Regions from separate parts of the Micromonospora sp. LA-10 genome, predicted to be linked through region 1. Evidence: riboswitches for the same ligand, from Rfam matches in the RefSeq annotation. Region 1 holds a riboswitch; each other region holds the start of a gene.
The links. A riboswitch is a leader RNA that binds a small molecule or an ion and turns the genes downstream of it on or off. The one in region 1 is predicted to bind cyclic di-AMP.
Positions count from the first base shown of each region.

Region 2: linked by a shared signal. The riboswitch ahead of ACSDG8_RS16840 (C40 family peptidase) and the one ahead of ACSDG8_RS24945 (coiled-coil domain-containing protein) in region 1 are both predicted to bind cyclic di-AMP.
Region 3: linked by a shared signal. The riboswitch ahead of ACSDG8_RS07045 (C39 family peptidase) and the one ahead of ACSDG8_RS24945 (coiled-coil domain-containing protein) in region 1 are both predicted to bind cyclic di-AMP.
Region 4: linked by a shared signal. The riboswitch ahead of ACSDG8_RS00510 (transglycosylase family protein) and the one ahead of ACSDG8_RS24945 (coiled-coil domain-containing protein) in region 1 are both predicted to bind cyclic di-AMP.

Region 1 covers NZ_CP195710.1:5,277,484-5,281,829, reverse strand. Annotated here, with positions in the region: gene ACSDG8_RS24955 (HelD family protein) at 1-1,409, shown strand, start outside; gene ACSDG8_RS24950 (cation diffusion facilitator family transporter) at 1,504-2,418, shown strand; cyclic di-AMP (ydaO/yuaA leader) riboswitch at 2,562-2,693, shown strand; gene ACSDG8_RS24945 (coiled-coil domain-containing protein) at 2,698-3,777, shown strand; gene ACSDG8_RS24940 (SRPBCC family protein) at 3,774-4,250, opposite strand.
Region 2 covers NZ_CP195710.1:3,553,569-3,557,914, reverse strand. Annotated here, with positions in the region: gene ACSDG8_RS16845 (N-acetylmuramoyl-L-alanine amidase) at 1-1,487, opposite strand, end outside; cyclic di-AMP (ydaO/yuaA leader) riboswitch at 1,726-1,864, shown strand; gene ACSDG8_RS16840 (C40 family peptidase) at 1,877-2,911, shown strand; gene dcd (dCTP deaminase) at 2,983-3,561, opposite strand; gene ACSDG8_RS16830 (pyridoxamine 5'-phosphate oxidase family protein) at 3,640-4,185, shown strand; gene ACSDG8_RS16825 (zinc metalloprotease) at 4,258-4,346, opposite strand, start outside.
Region 3 covers NZ_CP195710.1:1,512,797-1,517,142, forward strand. Annotated here, with positions in the region: gene ACSDG8_RS07040 (alpha/beta fold hydrolase) at 1-396, opposite strand, end outside; gene ACSDG8_RS07045 (C39 family peptidase) at 958-1,791, opposite strand; cyclic di-AMP (ydaO/yuaA leader) riboswitch at 1,997-2,137, opposite strand; gene ACSDG8_RS07050 (hypothetical protein) at 2,438-3,202, opposite strand; gene ACSDG8_RS07055 (hypothetical protein) at 3,338-3,676, opposite strand; gene ACSDG8_RS07060 (acyltransferase family protein) at 3,757-4,346, opposite strand, start outside.
Region 4 covers NZ_CP195710.1:111,666-116,011, forward strand. Annotated here, with positions in the region: gene ACSDG8_RS00495 (SDR family oxidoreductase) at 1-375, opposite strand, end outside; gene ACSDG8_RS00500 (winged helix-turn-helix transcriptional regulator) at 408-884, opposite strand; gene ACSDG8_RS00505 (LLM class flavin-dependent oxidoreductase) at 932-2,494, opposite strand; cyclic di-AMP (ydaO/yuaA leader) riboswitch at 2,639-2,810, shown strand; gene ACSDG8_RS00510 (transglycosylase family protein) at 2,809-3,462, shown strand; gene ACSDG8_RS00515 (YbaB/EbfC family nucleoid-associated protein) at 3,648-4,097, shown strand; gene ACSDG8_RS00520 (M4 family metallopeptidase) at 4,302-4,346, opposite strand, start outside.

The DNA of each region.
Region 1 (4,346 bases):
GCCCGTCCGGCGTGTTCGTCGAGTACATCGCCTCGGTGCTGCCGTCGCTGGGCGAGGAGACCGCCACGCTGCACTCGCTCGGCTCGCTGTTCCCGGGCCTGTCGGCGTCCCGGACCGACCCGCCGGACGTGGCGGCGGTGAAGGGCTCGCTGCGGATGCGCCGGGTGCTGGAGCGCGCGGTACGCGACGCGGTGCCGGACTCCCCCGCCGAGCTGCGCCTGCTGTACCGGGGTGAGCTGCTGCGCCTTGAGCGTCCCGCGCTGGACGCGATCCGGGACCGGACGCTGGCCCGGGGCGCGCGCCGCAACGAGGTGCGCCGGTCGGCGTTCGACGCGGTGCTCGCCGCGCTCTACGCGCAGGCCCGCACGCTGCGGGTGGGCCGGCTGCCGGAGCAGCCCGCGTTCGAGGACGAGATCATCGAGCGGCCGGAGTTCCGCGAGTTCCTCAAGGCGTGGTGGCCCCGGCTGCACCCGCGGCACGTGCTGGACTGGCTGGCCCGCCCGGACCGGCTGCGCCGCTACGCCGGGGGGATCCTCTCCTCGGCCGAGATCCGGCTGCTCGGGCAGGCGTACCGCACGCTCGCCACCGACGGGCTGACGGTGGCGGACATCGCGTTGCTGGACGAGCTGGACGCGCTGCTGGGCAAGCCGGTGCAGCGGGCCCGACCCAAGCGCGACCCGTACCAGCTCGCCGGTGGTGTGCGCGAGCTGAGCACGTACGCCGATCGGCAGCGCGCCGCCCGGGCGGCGGCCCGGGAGCGTCCGGCCGACTACCGCGACTACGCGCACGTGGTGGTGGACGAGTCGCAGGACGTGTCGCCGATGCAGTGGCGGATGGTGGGCCGGCGCGGGCGGCTGGCGTCCTGGACGGTGGTCGGCGACCCGGCGCAGACGGCCTGGACCGGCGACCCGCAGGAGCTGGACCGGGCCCGGGACCAGGCGCTGGGCCGGCGCAAGCGGCACCGCTACGAGCTGACCACCAACTACCGCAACTCGGCGGAGATCTTCGCGGTGGCGGCGGCGGAGATCCGCCGGCTGTACCCGGATCTGCCGCTGCCCGACGCGGTCCGGTCCACCGGCGTGCCGCCGGTGGAGCGCACGGTGCCCGCCGCCGAGCTGCCGGCGGCCACCGTCGAGGCGGTCGAGGCGCTGCTCAGGCAGGTGGAGGGCACTGTCGGCGTGATCACGCCGGTGCCGCGCCGGGACGAGGTGGCCGGCTGGCTGGGCACGCGCGGCGCGGGCCGGCTGCAGGTGGTGACCAGCCTGCAGGCCAAGGGCATGGAGTACGACGGCGTGGTGCTGGTGGCGCCGAGCGAGATCCGGGCCGATCCCGGGTCGGGCGTGCGCACGCTCTACGTGGCGCTGTCCCGGGCGACGCAGCGTCTCACCACGCTCGACCCGGTGGGGTGAGTGGTCGCGTCGGCGCCGCCCACAGTTCACTTGCATACATAGCGATGTGAGCATACATTGGGCCCGGCCGGTACGCGGCAGGGAGGGTGTTGGCGTGGGCGCAGGTCATGACCACAGCGGCGCGGTGGCCAACGCGGCACACCGCCACCGGGGCCGCCTCTGGGCCGCGTTCGCGCTGCTCGCCGTCCTCATGGTGGTCGAGGCGGTGGCCGCCTTCACCACCGGCTCGCTCGCCCTGCTCTCCGACGCCGGGCACATGTTCACCGACGTGCTCGGCATCGGCATGGCCCTCGCGGCGATCACCGCCACTCGCCGCGCCGGCACCGACCCGCAGCGCACGTTCGGGCTCTACCGGCTGGAGGTGCTCGCCGCCCTCGCCAACGCAGTGCTGCTCGGCGCCGTCGCGGTCTACGTCCTGGTCGAGGCGGTACGCCGCTTCGGCGAGCCGCCGGAGGTGCTCGCCGGCCCGATGCTCGTGGTGGCGGTGCTCGGCCTGCTCGCCAACATCGTCGCCTTCGCGCTGCTGCGGGCCGGATCGAAGGAGAGCATCAACCTGCGCGGGGCGTACCTGGAGGTGCTCGGCGACCTGCTCGGCTCGCTCGGCGTGATCGCCGCGGCGCTGGTCATCGCGGTCACCGACTGGTGGTGGGCGGACCCCCTGGTCGCCGTCGGGATCGGCCTGTTCATCCTGCCGCGCACCTGGCGGCTCGGCCGGGCCGCGGTGCGCATCCTGGTGCAGGCGGCGCCGGAGCACCTGCAGGTGACCGCCGTGCACGACCGGCTGGCCGCGGTCCCCGGCGTGGCCGAGGTGCACGACCTGCACGTCTGGACGCTCACCTCCGGGATGGAGGTGGCCTCGGCGCACCTGACCACCGATCCGGGCGTCGACCCCGGCGGGGTGCTGGCCGCCGCCCGGGCCGCGCTGCACGAGGACTTCTCCATCGATCACGCCACGTTGCAGGTCGAACCCGGAGCGTCCGCGGGCGTGTGCGGCAAGACCGAGTGGTGATTAGGACAGACTTAAATCACTGTGGCTGTTGTACAGTAATGTCGGTTTTGCCCCACCATGCGGCACCACGCATCGGAGCCGCGTCCGGGCAGCGCCGGTAGGCTCGGTCGCGGCCGCAGCCACCGGCGTCACCGGCGCAGGTGGGGTGGCCGTCGCCTAATCGCCCGAAGGGGCGAGCCGGGGAACCACGCACGTGGGGTGCATCCGCGTCAGCGGTAGGGATCTTCCGTCCCGAACCCGTCAGCTAACCCGGTCGGCGGTTGACGGAAGGACATGTGAATGCCCCCAGTGGCACCTGCACGACGGACGGCCGCCCGGTTGGCGGCCCTGCTCGTCGCGACCCTGACTCTCGGCGTCGCGACCGTTCCGGCCTCCCCCGCCTCGGCGGCGCCCCGGACCGCCCTGCTCGCCGCCGCACCCGGCGACGACGAGGGCGGCACGCCGGAGCTGCGCGCCCAACTCGACGCGGCCAGCAAGGGCTGGCTGGAGGCGAAGGCCGCGCTGAACCAGTCGGTGAACCGCCAGAAGCAGCTGAACGACCAGCTCAAGACGGTCGGCGCCGAACTCGCCGCACGCGACGCCAAGGTCGGCGAGATCGCCGGAGTGGCGTACCGTGCCGGCCGCCTCGGCACCGCAGCGGCGCTGCTCGACAGCAGCAGCCCGGCGGGCTTCATGGATCGGGCCGCCACCCTGGGACAGGTCGCCGCGCACGAGGACCGCACGGTGCGCGAACTGATCGCCACCCGCGACGAGGCCACCCGCACCCGGGCCGCGCTCGACACCGAGATCCGCGAGCAACGCAAGCAGGTCACGGTGATGGGCAAGCGCAAGGAGCAGGCCGAGCGCGCGCTCGAAGTGGCGAACCAGCGCTCCGCACGCAGCAACAGCAGCAGCGGAGGCGGCAGCGTCCAGGGCACCTCCAACAAGAACGCGAAGCCGGCGCCGCGCAACTCGGACGGCTCGTGGCCGTCGGAGTCGTGCAGCGTCAACGACCCGACCCCGGCCAACGGCTGCATCACCCCGCGGACGCTGCACGCGCTGCAGCAGGCCAAGGCGGCCGGCTTCACCCGGTACGTCTCGTGCCACCGGCCCAGCGGCTCGGGCGAGCACCCGAAGGGGCGGGCCTGCGACTTCGCCGCCCAGAAGAACGGCTTCGGCGGCGTGGCCACCGGCGGCGACCGGACGTACGGCAACAACCTGGCCGCCTACTTCGTGCGCAACGCCGACCCGCTCGCCGTGCTCTACGTGATCTGGTTCAAGCAGATCTGGCTGCCCAGCAGCGGGTGGAAGTCGTACAGCGGCGGCAACGGCGACCCGTCCAGCGACCACACCAACCACGTGCACCTGTCGGTGTACTAGCGCGCACCAGGGGGGCCGGCCGGATCGGGCCGGCCCTCCAGCGTCGCGCCGAGACGCGCCGCCAGGCTCAGGTGAGCCGCCCGGGCCTGACGGAACGCGTACCCGAACAGCGGCGCCGGCGCGGTCAGCGTGATCTCCACGTCGATGCGTACGGTGCCGTCCGGCTCGTCGCGCAGCCGGGTGTGGTTGCGCACCGTGGTCGCCGGCTGCTGCCGGGCCACCGTGACCACCTCGTCCTCGTTCGCGACCAGCACGTCCGCCTGGTACGTGACCGGAAAGTGCAGCGGGCCCAGTTGCAGCCGGTCGGTGATCGCGTAGCTGGCCAGCGCGCCCGGCCGGGCCGGCAGTTGCCGGACCCGGACGATCAGCGGATGCAGCTCACCCTGGCGACTCAGGTCACCCAGCAGGGCCACCGCGTCGGCCCGGCTGCACCGGGTCTGCACGGTGTAGCTGAAGCTGTCGCTGCTCTGCAAGCGGGCCCCCTCGCCGTCGTGCGTCGCGACGATCGTCCCGTACGGACGCCGGACTGGCAACGGGTAGAAGGTCCCCTGGCCGGAGGGGGTGTGAGC
Region 2 (4,346 bases), 1.7 Mb from region 1:
GTCCGCAGGATCACCGCGGAGGAACCGCGCGACGGGCACGGCTCGGCCGGCGGCCGGGGCGTCGGGACGCCGGGCGGCTGCTGGTTGCAGCCGGTGAACGCGGGCCGGTTGGTGGCGAAGTCCGGGTCGATGGTGACCAGGCCGGTGCGCGCCGTGCCGGTGCCGCGGAACGGTGCCTTCATCAGGTCGAAGTAGTGCGACCAGTCCCAGTACGGTCCCGGGTCCCAGTGCATGCCGCCCACGTTGGCGGCGGTGATGCCGGGCACGTTGTCGTGGCCGATGATGTGCTGCCGGTCCATCGGGATGCCCAACTTCAGCGCCAGGTGGCGGACCAGCTTGGCGGAGGTGCGGTACATCGCCTCGGTGTACCAGGTGCCCTGGCCGGCGAAGCCCTCGTGCTCCAGGCCGATGGACTTGGCGTTGACGTACCAGTTGCCGGCGTGCCAGCCGACGTCCTTGGTCTTGATGTGCTGGGCGATGTAGCCGTCCACCGAGCGCAGCGTGTAGTGCCAGCCCAGGTAGTCGGCCCGCTTCACCAGGTCGACGCTCGGGCCGAAGTAGCCCTCGGTGTCGTGGATGACGATGTACTCGATCTTCTGCTGCTTCGGCCGGTCGCCCAGGTCGTGGTTGCCGTAGTCGCCCGGGTCGTCGCTGAGCTGCTCGTAGGGCGCGGGGATCCACTCGCAGGCCAGCCGCACCGGGCACTCCAGCCCGTCCGGTCGCTCGGCGTTGCGCAGGCCGAGGCGGGCCAGCCGGGAGCGGTCGGGCTTCGCGGCGGTGGCGGCGAGCGTGACCCGCTGGCCGTCGTCGGTGGTCCGGGTGGCGCCCTGGCCGAGCTGGTCGTAGACCTCGTCGGCGAAGGCCGCCGCCCCGTCGGCGGTGTCCGCGCCGGAGTAGCGGGCCACCGCGGCGTACCAGGCCGCCGGGTCGGTGCCGGCGCCGACCGGCCCGCCCAGAGCCTTCTGGTACGACGCCAGCAGCGCCGCGCCACCGCGGATGTTCGCCGCCGGGTCGGTCCGCAGCGTGCCCGCGTCGAGCCCGGTGAGCGCGGCGGCGGCGTCGAGCGTCTGGAGCGAGGCGCTCGGCAGCGGGGTCTCCCGCTTCGGGGCCGCAGCGGTGGCCGGGTCGAGCTTCAGCGGGCGGGAGTCGTCGCCGCGCGGGTCCTCGTCCTCGTCGACGTGGGCGCTGCCCGGTGTGGCGAGGATGTGCGCGGCGTCGGTCAGGTGCATCGGGCCGTAGCCGCCGCTGGTGCTGGGCTGCCCGGTGTGGGTGTCCCAGCGGGACTCCAGATAGGAGACACCGAGCAGTACATTCTGCGGCACGCCGTACTCGGCCGCGGCGGCGGCGTACTGTTGTTGGCGGTCGCCGGCGGGCGCTGTCGCGTCCGGCGCGGCGACCACCGGGCCGGTGGTCGCCAGCGCGGTGGCCGTGGCCACGGCGGCGGCGAGCAGTATTCGTCTGCCCGACGGCGGGGCGGAGAGGTGCATCGAACCTCCTGGACAGGGATGGGGGTCACTGCGTTCCCACCCTCACTCCGCGCACCCGCGAGGGTCAATACCTTTCCGCCAGGTAATCAAGATTGAAAGAAAATTTCGCCTCCGTGCGGGAGTGCGCCCGTCATTGCGTACGGAGTGTCACGCCGCTGGAAGTTGCGGATCGATAACGGTGGTCCCTACTCTGGTCAATCGTCGGCTGCATGTCTCACCGTCCAACCCGGTCGGTGACGGACCGACACCGCCGAGTCGCCCACGGGCGAGCCGGGGAACCAGGTACCTGGGGTGAATCCGCAGCGCTGCTGCGGTAGGGCGGCTCCCTTCCCGCCCGAATCCGTCAGCTAACCCGGTAGGCGGTACTGAAGAAGGAGTACGGACGCCCGGTGGCACTCCATGCCCCGCGGCCGTCGTCGAGCCGGTCCACCGACCGGTCCAGCGCCGCGCCGCGTTCCCGCAGGTCCCGCTTCACCACCGCCCTCGCCGCGCTGGTCGGCACCGCCGTCGTTCTGACCGGCGGCGCCACCGCGGCACACGCCGAACCCTCGGTCACCGAGATCGAGGCCCAGATCGACCGCGACTGGAACAAGCTCGAACCGGTCATCGAGCAGGTGAACGCCGTACGCGAGCAGCTCGCCGCGCGGCGCAAGCAGGCCGACGCGCTCGGCCGCCAGATCGCACCCCTCCAGGCCCGGGTGGACGCCGCGCTCGGCCAGGTCGGCGGCCTCGCCGCCGACGCCTACAAGGGCGACAACCTCTCCACTGTCAACGTGCTGCTCGGCAGCCGCTCGCCCGGTGAGCTGGTCAACGGCCTGGAGCTGCTCGACCGCTTCGCGCACCGGCAGCACGAGCAGGTGCGCTCCGTCGCCGCGCTGCGCGACGAGCTGGCGGCGAAGAAGAAGCCGCTGGACGAGATGATCGCCGGCCTGGCGCGCACCGAGGCCCAGCTCGCGGCGAAGAAGAAGCAGATCGACGCCGAGATCGCCAAGCTGCAGAAGCTGCGGCTCAAGGTGTACGGCAAGGGCGGCGGCGGCCCGCTGCGCCCGGCGCCCTGCCCGGCCGGCTATCCCGGCGGCCCGGCCGGGGCGGCGGTGAAGTTCGCCTGCGCCCAGATCGGCAAGATCTACGTCTGGGGCGCCGCCGGCCCGGACCACTTCGACTGCTCGGGTCTGACCCTGGCGGCCTGGGCCAAGGGCGGGGTGTCGCTGCCGCACAACGCGCGCCAGCAGCATGCCGTGACGAAACGGATCAGCCGCGCCGACCTGCGCGCCGGTGACCTCGTCTTCTACTACAGCGACCTGCACCACGTGGCGATGTACGTGGGTGACGGCTGGGTGGTGCACGCCTCCCAGTCCGGCAAGCCCATCACCATGAAGCGGGTCGACGACGGCGACATCAACAGCTACGGCCGGCCCGGCTGAGGTGTAAGGAAGGGCCCCCTCTTAACGCCTCCGGTAGAGGAGGGGGCCCTTCTTAACAACTGCGGACGCCGTCAGCGCGTCGGCCAGGTGCGCCAGCTCTGCCAGGAGCGGCTCGGCGTCGGGCCGCGCTGCCCCTGGTAACGCGACCCGTAGACGGCCGAGCCGTACGGGTGCTCGGCCGGCGAGGAGAGCCGGAAGATGCAGAGCTGGCCGATCTTCATGCCGGGCCAGAGCGTGATCGGCAGGTTCGCCACGTTCGACAGCTCCAGCGTGACGTGACCGGAGAAGCCCGGGTCGATGAAGCCGGCGGTCGAGTGGGTCAGCAGACCCAGCCGACCCAGGCTCGACTTGCCCTCCAGTCGGCCGGCGAGCTGGTCGCCCAGCGAGATCACCTCGAGCGTGGAGGCGAGCACGAACTCGCCCGGGTGCAGCACGAACGGCTGCCCCTCCGGCACCTCCACCATCGAGGTCAGGTCGTCCTGCTGGATTGACGGGTCGATGTGTGTGTAGAGGTGGTTGTTGAAGACCCGGAACAGCCGGTCCAGGCGTACGTCGATGCTCGACGGCTGCACCAGCGTGGGCTCGAAGGGCTCCAGCGCAAGCGTGCCGGCCTTGATCTCGGAGACCAGGTCGCGGTCGGAGAGCAGCATCGGAACACCATAGCGACCGGTATGGGTGACCTGCGTGTCGCACTACATCTTCGTACACGTGTTCGATAGGATGTCCGCATGGCTTCCTGGTCCGAATTCGCCGCCGACGAGCCCCGCCTCGCCGACGAGATCCGCCTCCTGATGCAGCAGTACGGGCCGGGCTTCGGCTACCTCGCCACGGTCCGCGCCGACGGCGGCCCCCGCGTCCACCCGGTCTCCCCGGTGATCACCGACGACGGCCTCTGGTGCTTCGTCATCGACTCGCCCAAGCGCCGCGACCTCGAACGCGACGGCCGCTACGCGCTGCACTCGTTCCCGCCGGAGGAGAGCGACGACGAGGCGTACATCGCGGGGCGCGCGCGGCCGGTGACCGACCCGGCCACAGTGACCCGTCTGGCCCGGATCGCCCGGGCGTCGCCGCATGGCGACTGGCGGCTGTTCGAGTTCACAGTCGAGGCGGCGATGCTGACCCGGCGCGACCCGGTGGCCCAGCCCGGCGCCGCCCCGCCGCAGGTGCGGGTGTGGCTCGACCCGCTCGGAGCCGAACCGGCCCGGCGTGAGCCGGTGACCGCGGAGGGCCGGCGCGGTCGGCACGGCTTCGACACCCGCCGCCCGGCCGCCTGACCACAAACCCGAAACGAACGGTGCCGGCCCCGTCCGAGGACAGGGCCGGCACCGGTACGTGGTGCGAGGCGGTCAGGCCGCGCGGTAGGCGTTCCACGCGGTGAGCATGCGGCTCGCCTGGCCGGCGGTGAACTGGTACATGCAGGAGTCGTACGTGTAGT
Region 3 (4,346 bases), 2.8 Mb from region 1:
GGTGACCGGCCGGGCGGCCAGCTCAGCCGCCTTCGCCAGCTCGGCCGGGGACCAGACCGCCTTGATGCCGAGCCCCACCACCGCGTCGACCGGAAGAGCCCGCTGCCGGGCCGCGAGCGCCAGCGCCACCACCCCGCCGAGCGAGTGCCCGAGCAGCACCAGCCGGTCGTCCGGACCCAGCCGGACCGGGCCGAGCCCGTCGGCCACGCGCTGGGCCAGGGCCTCGAACGAGTAGCCGTCGAGCGGCGGCGACCAGCCGTGGCCGGCCAGGTCGGGGGCGAGCCAGCGCCCGGGCCAGCGGCGCTCCAGCAGTGGCGCCCAGGGCAGCCACACCTCGCCGGTGGCGCCCATGCCGTGCAGGAGAATCAGGTGCCGGTTCCCCGTCGCATCGCCCATTGGCGCAGTCTGCCACCGCCCGCCCCGGACACGCGAGACCGAACCCCCGACCCGCCACCCACGCCGCCCGCCCTCACGCCGCCCGCCCTCACGCCGCCCGCCCCCACGCCGCTCGCCCCCGCCCCCGCGCGCCGCTCTCGCGCTCGCCCCGCGCTCGCCCCGCGCTCGCCCGCCCTCTCCCTCTCCCTCTCCCTCTCCCTCTCCCTCTCCCTCTCCCTCGCCCTCGCCCTCGCCCTCGCCCTCGCCCTCGCCCTCGCCCTCGCCCTCGCCCTCGCCCTCGCCCTCGCCCTCGCCCTCGCCCTCGCCCGTCGATCTTGCACTTCCCGCCCTCTCACCGTCGATCTTGGAGTTGTGGTGCCTCCCATAGCGGGTGAGCCGGGCATACCAGGCGCCACAAGTCCAAGATCGGCGCGCCGGGGCCGCGTGAGAGCCGCGCCAACGCCGCCTGAGGGGTGCGCCGAGGCCGCGTGAGAGCCGCGGCGGGGACGGGCGCGGCGCGGGCGGGACGGAGAAGGCCGGCACCCCCGGGAGGGGCGCCGGCCTTCGGTTGGTGCTGGTTGGTCAGGCGGAGTAGCCACGGCTGGCGATCCAGTGGGCCAGGTCGATGGTGGTGAGCCAGTACGACGGCAGCGACGGGTCGGCCGAGTCGGCGATCCGCACGGTCCGGCCGTCGTCCTTGTAACCGATCACCGCGACGTAGTGGCCGCCGGGGAACGAGTGCCAGCCGCCGTTGGTGTCGGTGGCGGTGCCGGCGACGTTCGCGACGACCGCCCGGCCGTTGCTGATCGCCTCGACCACGTCGGCCTGGAGCCGGTCCATCTGGGCCGGGCTGGCCGAGCCGGGAATCATCCGGGTCCGGTACGGGTTGCCCTTGACCTGCTGGTTGAGCACGCGCGTGGTGTCCTCGGCCGAGTTGGTGCCCATCTCGGTGGTGCCGAGGGGACCGGCCAGCGCGTCCTGACTGCGCTCGATGCCGGTGGCGCTGAGCGCGTTGCGCACGGCAGCCGGGCCGCAGTAGTAGTAGTTGATCTGCGCCTGGTAGTCGTAGTCGAGCGACTTGCTGGACGGCGGCTTCGGCGCGGCCTTGGTGACGTCCGGGTCCGGCGCGGCCTTCTTCGCCGACCGGGAGGCGCTGGGCGACGCGCTGGGCTCGGCGCTCGGCGAGGCCGGCGGGACGACGATGCGCGCCTCGCCCCGGCTGGCGGGCTCGCCGAGCCGTGCGTCGAGTTCGGCGACCGAGGCGGTGTTCTCCTGGCGGACCGGGGCGTCCTCACCGGCGGCGAGGGCGGTGCCGGCGCCGGCGGCCAGCACGAGCGCCGCGGCCGATCCGGCGATGATCTGGTACGGGCGTTCGGTGGCGATCCGGCGCAGCTGACGCTTCAGGTGGTGCTTCACGAAAATCCTCCACGGGGGGCGTGTCGGCACACGCCGGCCCGGCACGCGGGGTGTCCACACGTGCTGCAGGGCCGGATGGGCCGGGGGAACGGGTACGCCCGCGATGCCGGGCGCCCAGGGGCGGTGTGCCGGTCGCGTCAGGCGAGCGCGGGTACCGCGGAGCCGTGGAGGCGGGGGGACGATCGAGGGGTGGGCACGAGGATGGGACTCCTTCCGTGGCCGCCGACCGGGTTAGCTGACGGATTCGGGCGGGAAGTACGCCCTACCGCGGCAGTGGCCGCGGATTCACCCCGATGGTGCTCATGGTTCCCCGGTTCGTGATGACACGATTAGGCGGGTCGGCGCGGCGTCGCATTCTGCGATCGGTTACCGCACCGGACGCGCCGACACTACCGGCGGGTACTGCCCCTGCCAAGCGCTCCCACCTGCGTAAACGTGATCTTCGGTAACGGATTTCGGAACACCCGGTTACTCACTTCGCTCAATGGGACAAGCGGTGGTGATGTGACCTGGCGGCGGATAAGGGGACAGACGGCGAGCCGGCGACCGGCAATTGCGCGCTCCGCTGCCCTGTTCCGCGCCGGACGCCCGTTTCCACGCACCGGGTGGGCCGGGTCACCACATTCCCGGTAACAATTCGGTCGCCTCAGCCGACCCGGGCCGGACGCCAACGGGCGTTGCGGACGGCCGCGCCGACCGGCAGGGGCGTCGTCGCCGCGCCGCGGGACACCGTAGCGGGCCGCAACGCCAGGGTGGCCGCGTACGCCTCGGCGGCGAGCGCCCGGGCGGCCTCGGCGGCCAGTTCGGCGTCCCGCCAGGCCAGTCGCTCCCGCTCGGCGGCGCTCTCCCACCCGGCCCGGCGCCGGTCCCGGACGGTGCGGGCCAGCACGATCTCCTGCTCGGCGGGGTGCCGGCGCGGGTCCCACCCGTTGCGGCGCGCCAGCACGTCGGCGAGCTGGCGGGCGGACAGGTCGCCACGCCAGTGCGCCGTCATGGCGGCGTGGTGCAGCCAGCGCTCCCGGGCCGCGTACTCCGCCGGGGTTCGCGGGGTGCGCGGGGCGGCCAGCGCGGCGGCCCCGGCCAGGCGGCGCGCGGCGGTGTCCGCCTCGTCGTACGCGGTCCAGGCCCGTTCCGCCTCGTCCTGCGCGGCCAGCCACCGCTCCCGGCGGCGACGGGCCGTCTGGGCGGCGCCGGCGGCGGCGACCGCCACCTCGTCGGCGTACCGGACGAGGTCGTCGCGGCGCGCGGCGTCCGCGTCCACCGGCTCGGCGGCGGCCTCGGCGGCGCCGTCCCGCTCGGGCCGGGCCACCAGCACGGCGAGCAGGCCGAACGCGAGCAGCATCAGGAAGGACCAGATGGCGGCGGCCTCGGGGACCGCGGTGAGGAAGTGGTAGAGAACGGTCTGCGACATGGTCGGCACCTCACGGGAAGAACCTGGCGGGAGACTCCGCACGGCCGGGCGGGGCGCGGGTGCGCCGGGCCGTCGAGGGGCGGGTGCGGGATGACGTTCGGTGGGTGCGGTGACGGGCGAGCGCCCGTGGGCGGATCAGCGGGCGGGCGGGGCCCGCAGGCCGACCGGCGCGGTGATCCGGCCGGCCGGGACCGGCTGGGGGCCGGCCGGGAGCGTGTCGGTCGCCCGTGGGGCGGGCGCGCCGACGGGACGAGCCTGCCGTTCGGCGGCGCGGTCGTGTTCCGGTCGCTGGGCGGCGGCCGGCGTGCTCGCGTACGCCGGACCGGCGACCACGGCCGGGGCGGCCGGGGCGGCGCCGGCCGGCAGCGTGGCCGCGCCGAACGAGCAGGCGACGACCACGGCGAGACTGGCCAGCATCCGGGCGGTCCAGCGCGCCACCCACCAAATGGGGCAGGTGAGCGCGATCGGAAGCACGGGTACAAATTACCGCCGATCCCCCACTGACGCACCGTCGCACGGCGTGTCGCGGATCGACCGGCCGACCGGGGCGCGTGTCAGTCCGGGCGACGCCGCCCGGCGTACTCGATGTCCTCGGCCGGACCGCCGACGGACGGCGCGACGCCGTCGGAGGCCGGGGTTCCCGCACCCTCGGCGGGCCCGCGCGGAGCCGGCACGGCCGGTGCGCGCGACGCCGCGCGGGACCGGCGGGACGGACCGAGCAGGCGCATCATCGGCAGCTCCACCCAGCGGTGCAGCGCGGCGGCGAGCGCGAGCGTGAGCAGCAGGAAGCCGAGTACCGCGAGCGGCCCCTGCCAGCCGGGCAGGCCGGTGCCCCAGTCCCCGGTCAGCCGCAGCACGGTGACCATGACCAGCACGTGCACCAGGTAGAAGGCGAACGACACCTCACCGAGCCAGATCATCGGCCGGGACCGCCAGGGGGTGGGCCGGCCGCGCACGTCGGCGTCCGCCGCCGCGGCGATGACCAGCAGGTACGCCACGGCGAGCAGCGCCGCCCAGAACTCGGCCGGGATCCACAGCGCGGCGACCACCCAGGTGGTGACGAAGATGCCGGTGGCGACGGCGAGGTTCGGTCCGCGCCAGCGGTGGCGGCGCATCAGCTCGGCGGCGGCCACGCCCATCCAGA
Region 4 (4,346 bases), 1.4 Mb from region 1:
GTTCAGGATCGTCCCGCCGCCGTTCGCGGCGATCCGGGGCGCGAACGCGCGGACCACCGACAGCGTGCCGAGGTAGTGCGTCTCCAGCTCCAGCCGGATCTGCGCGAGGTCGCCGTCGAGCAGGTCGACGCCGGTGCTCACGCCCGCGTTGTTGACCAGCAGCGTCACGTCACCGGCCCGCTCGGCGGCGGCGGCCACCGAGGCGGGATCGGTGACGTCGAGGCGTACCGGGGTGACGCCGGGCAGGTCCACGGTGTCCGGGTTGCGCGCGCCGGCCCAGACGGTGGCGCCGCGCGCGACGAGTTCGGCGGCCAGATGCCGGCCGAAGCCGCGGTTGGCGCCGGTGACCAGGGCGGTGCTTCCAGCGATCTTCATGTCTCGCTCCGAGAGGTGGTGAGGAAGGGAGGTCAGGCGGACAGCAGGCCCGGACCGGGCAGCACGGCCAGCTCACTCGGCGGTACGTCGTGCCCGGCGTCGCAGCGCAGCCGGGCGTGCACGGCGGCGCCGCACTCGTCGTGGGCCACCCGGACGGCCGGGCCGGCCTCGTCGGCGGCGTACGTGTCGCCCCACTGGCGCAGCGCGACGAGCACCGGGATCAGGTCGCTTCCCTTGGCGGTGAGCACGTACTCGTCGCGGGTGCGTTGCCCGGGCTCGCGGTAGGGGCGCCGGTCGAGTAGCCCGTCGGCGACGAGCTGCTTGAGCCGGGTGGCGGCGACGGGCTCGCTGACGCCGACCCGCCGGGCGAAGTCGTCGAAGCGGCGGGTGCCGAACGACGCCTCGCGCAGCAGGAGCAGCGTGGTGCGGTTGCCGACCACTTCCAGCGCCCGGGCGATGGAGCAGTTGGCGGTGGACCAGGAGTCACGCTGCGCAAGGAGGTCCGTCATGGCGTCGACGGTACGCCCCTGACTTAGGAAAGCAAAAGTCAGCTACCTCACAGCTGGCCGGGGAAGAACCCGTGCCGGGCCAGCGGCTCGACGATCTGGTGCTCCTCGTACGACAGGTGCGACAGCAGCGTGTCGGTGAGCAGGTCCACCGCCTCCTGGAGTTCGGTGAGGTCGCCGGGCCGCCGGACCAGCTCCACGAGCGCCCGGTCGACGCTTTCCACCACGCCGTGGATCACCACGTGCTCCTCCTCGAGGCGGTCCAGCACCGCTGCCAGCCCTGCCTCGGAGCGGCGTAGGTGCGGGAAGACCGAGGCGTCCTCCAGCCCGTGGTGCTGGGTGACCATGGTGCAGTACGCCGCGCAGTACGCCCCGAGCGTCCAGTTGTTCTGCCGCATGGTCATCTCGTTCAGCGCGGCCCGCGCCCGGCCCGGCGAGACGGTGCCTCGCTTGACCTGTTCCAGCAGGTCGCGCACCTGGGCCAGCTCCTGGCGCAGATGGTCGTGCACGTCCACCAGGTGCTGCCCGGCGGCCTGTCCCCGGGGCGGGTAGACCTGTCCGGCCGGTGGCGGCGGGGCGGTCGGCCGGGTCGACTCGTCCCAGGGGCGGCGCGCGCTCAGGCGTACCCCCGGGTCGGGGGTGGGGGTGACCGCCAGCGTGGCCGGGCCGCCGGTGGCGGCCGTCTCGTCGGCGACCGCGCGGGCGCCGCTGCCCGGCGCGGTGCGCTCGGCGGCGACCAGCTCCCGCACCGCGGGCGCGACCTCCTGGGCGAAGATCTGGATCGCGCGCGGCTCGTCGCTGCCGAGGATGAACGTGGTGACGCCGTGCTCCAGCGTGAGCCCGGCCAGCTCCTCCACCCACTGCTCCGGCGGACCGGTCAGGAATCCGGCCGACGAGCGGGCGAACGTGCCGTTGACGTTGAGCATGCGGCGGATCTCGGCCGGGTCGCGCCCGGCGGCCTGCGCGCCCTCGTCGACGAGCGCGTTCAGGGCGGGCAGCTCGTCCGGCCCCTTGGGCAGGTAGGACAGGGAGGGCAGCCAGCCGTCCGCGGCGCGGCCGACCAGGCGCAGCATGCGCGGCTTGTACGCGCCGACCCAGATGCCCACCTGATGCGCGGGCGCCGGACCGCGCTTGGCGCCGACCACGCGGTAGTGCTCGCCGTCGACGCGGATCATGCCGCGCCGGTCGGTGTCCCAGACCTCGCGGATCACCCGGATCGCCTCGTCCAGGGCATCGACCGCCGCGCCGGGGGACAGACGCCGTCCGCCCGTGGCCTCGATCGCGTCCCAGAACGCGCCCGCGCCGAGTCCCAGCTCGACCCGGCCGCCGGTGAGCAGGTCCAGGCTGGCCACGCTGCGGGCCAGCACCACCGGCTGGCGCAGCGGCAGGTTGAGCACGTTGCCGGCCAGGCGGATGCGCTCGGTGGCGGCGGCCACGTAGGACATCAGCGTCCAGGTGTCCAGGAAGCCCGGCTGGTACGGATGGTCCTGGAACGTGACCAGGTCCAGCCCCACCTGTTCGCAGAGCGTGGCCAGCGCCACCACCTGGTCGGGCTGCCCGGCGGCGGGGGTGATGAAGCCGCCGAAGGTCAGCTCGTGTCCGTTATCGGTCATCCGTCACGCCTCCCGTGATCTTGCTCAGCCCTGCCACCGTAGCTCCACCGGTGGTAGCCCGGCCGGGTGAACAGGGTCACAAGAAGTGGACGATCGTCGCAAACCGTCCCTAGCGTCGGTTCCGTTCGCATTCGTGGACACCGCAGGCCGGAAACGCCTAATCCCGCCGCCGGCCGCGGTTACCGGACGTCGTGCGGGAGCGGGGGAACCACACGTTCCACGGTGCATCGTCACCTCGGGGTGAAGCCGCCACCGGCGGCCGGGCTCCTCGGCCCGAACCCGACAGCTCACCTCGTCGGCGTGGAGGAATCCACATGGCAACTGAATACTCAGCCCGAGGCCGCCGTACCGCTCTCGGAGCGGTCCTGGCCGGCGCCGCCGTCGGCGCCGCGACCCTGTTCGGCCCGGCCGCTCCGGCCAGCGCCGGCGTCAACTGGGACGCGGTCGCGCGCTGCGAGTCCGGCGGCAACTGGAAAATCAACACCGGCAACGGGTACTACGGCGGGCTCCAGTTCTCCCGCGCCACCTGGAACGGCTACGGCGGGCAGAAGTACGCCGCCCGCGCCGACCTGGCCAGCAAGTCCGAGCAGATCGCCGTCGCGGAGAAGGTGCTGCGCGGGCAGGGCATCGGCGCGTGGCCGGTCTGCGGCAAGAAGGGCGGCTCGGCGAGCGCCGCCGCGACCCGGTCCGAGCGGGCCACCCCGAAGAAGACGGCCCCGAAGAGGACCACCTCGACGAAGGCAACCCCGAAGCGGACCGCCGCGCCGGAGCGGGCCGCGACGAAGGCGGCGCCGCGGCCGTCGTCCAATGTCGGGACGTACGTGGTCCGGCGCGGGGACACGCTGTCGGAGATCGCCGTGGCGCAGCGCGTCGACGGCGGCTGGCGTGCCCTGCACGAGCGCAACCGGGCAGTGGTCGGCGACGACCCCGGCCTGATCTTCCCCGGTCAGCGGCTGCGTCTGCGCTGACCTGATCCGGACGCCCGGCCGGTTCGCCCCGGCCGGGCGTCCGGCTGTCCGCGACACGCCGTGTGGCCGGTGTCCGGCCTGCTCCCGGCGCCGGGACACGGCCCGCGACGGCCGGTGATCGCGATTCGTCGGAGCCGGTTGCTAGGGTCACCGGTGCTCGGCTAAGACGTGAAGAAAGCGCGGATATGACCAACGACCCGTTCTCGGCGGCCGCGAGCCTCGACGAGCTGCTGACCCGCACGCAGCAGGCGCTCACCGCGATGCGTTCCCGGGCCTCGGCGCACGCCGACGGCGAACCGGCCGACCTGCTGCGCGCCGAGGGCACGGCCGCCGGTGGGCGGGTCCGCGCGGTCGCCGTCCAGGGTGGTCGGCTGGATTCCGTGACGATCGACCCGGAGCTGGCCGACGAGCCCCTCGACGTCCTCGGCGGACACCTCGTCGCCGCCGCCAACGCCGCGCTGTCCGAGCTGGACGCCCAGGTCAGCGCGTCGGCGCGGGCCGACGCCGACGCGCTCGCCGCCCGACTCGGCAGCATGGGCGACCAGGCCGAGCTGTTCGGCCGCGCGATGCACGAGGCGGCCGCCCGGATCCACCGCGACCGCGGCACCTCGTCCCAGGCCGGGCGCGCGGTCTGACCCGACGGCCCACGCCCCGGCACGACGCGGCGCCGGCCACGCGCGTGACGCGGCATCGCCCCGGCACCGCCCCGGCACGACGAGGCGCCGCCCCGGCACGCGGCTCCGGCCGGAGACGACGAGGCGGCCTGACACGACGAGGCGGCTGAGACGACGAGGCGGCCGGCCGCCGGGAGGACGACGACCGGCCGCGCTACGCCACGGTCAGCTCAGGGTGACCGCGGTGTCGTCGACGACGAAGGACGTCTG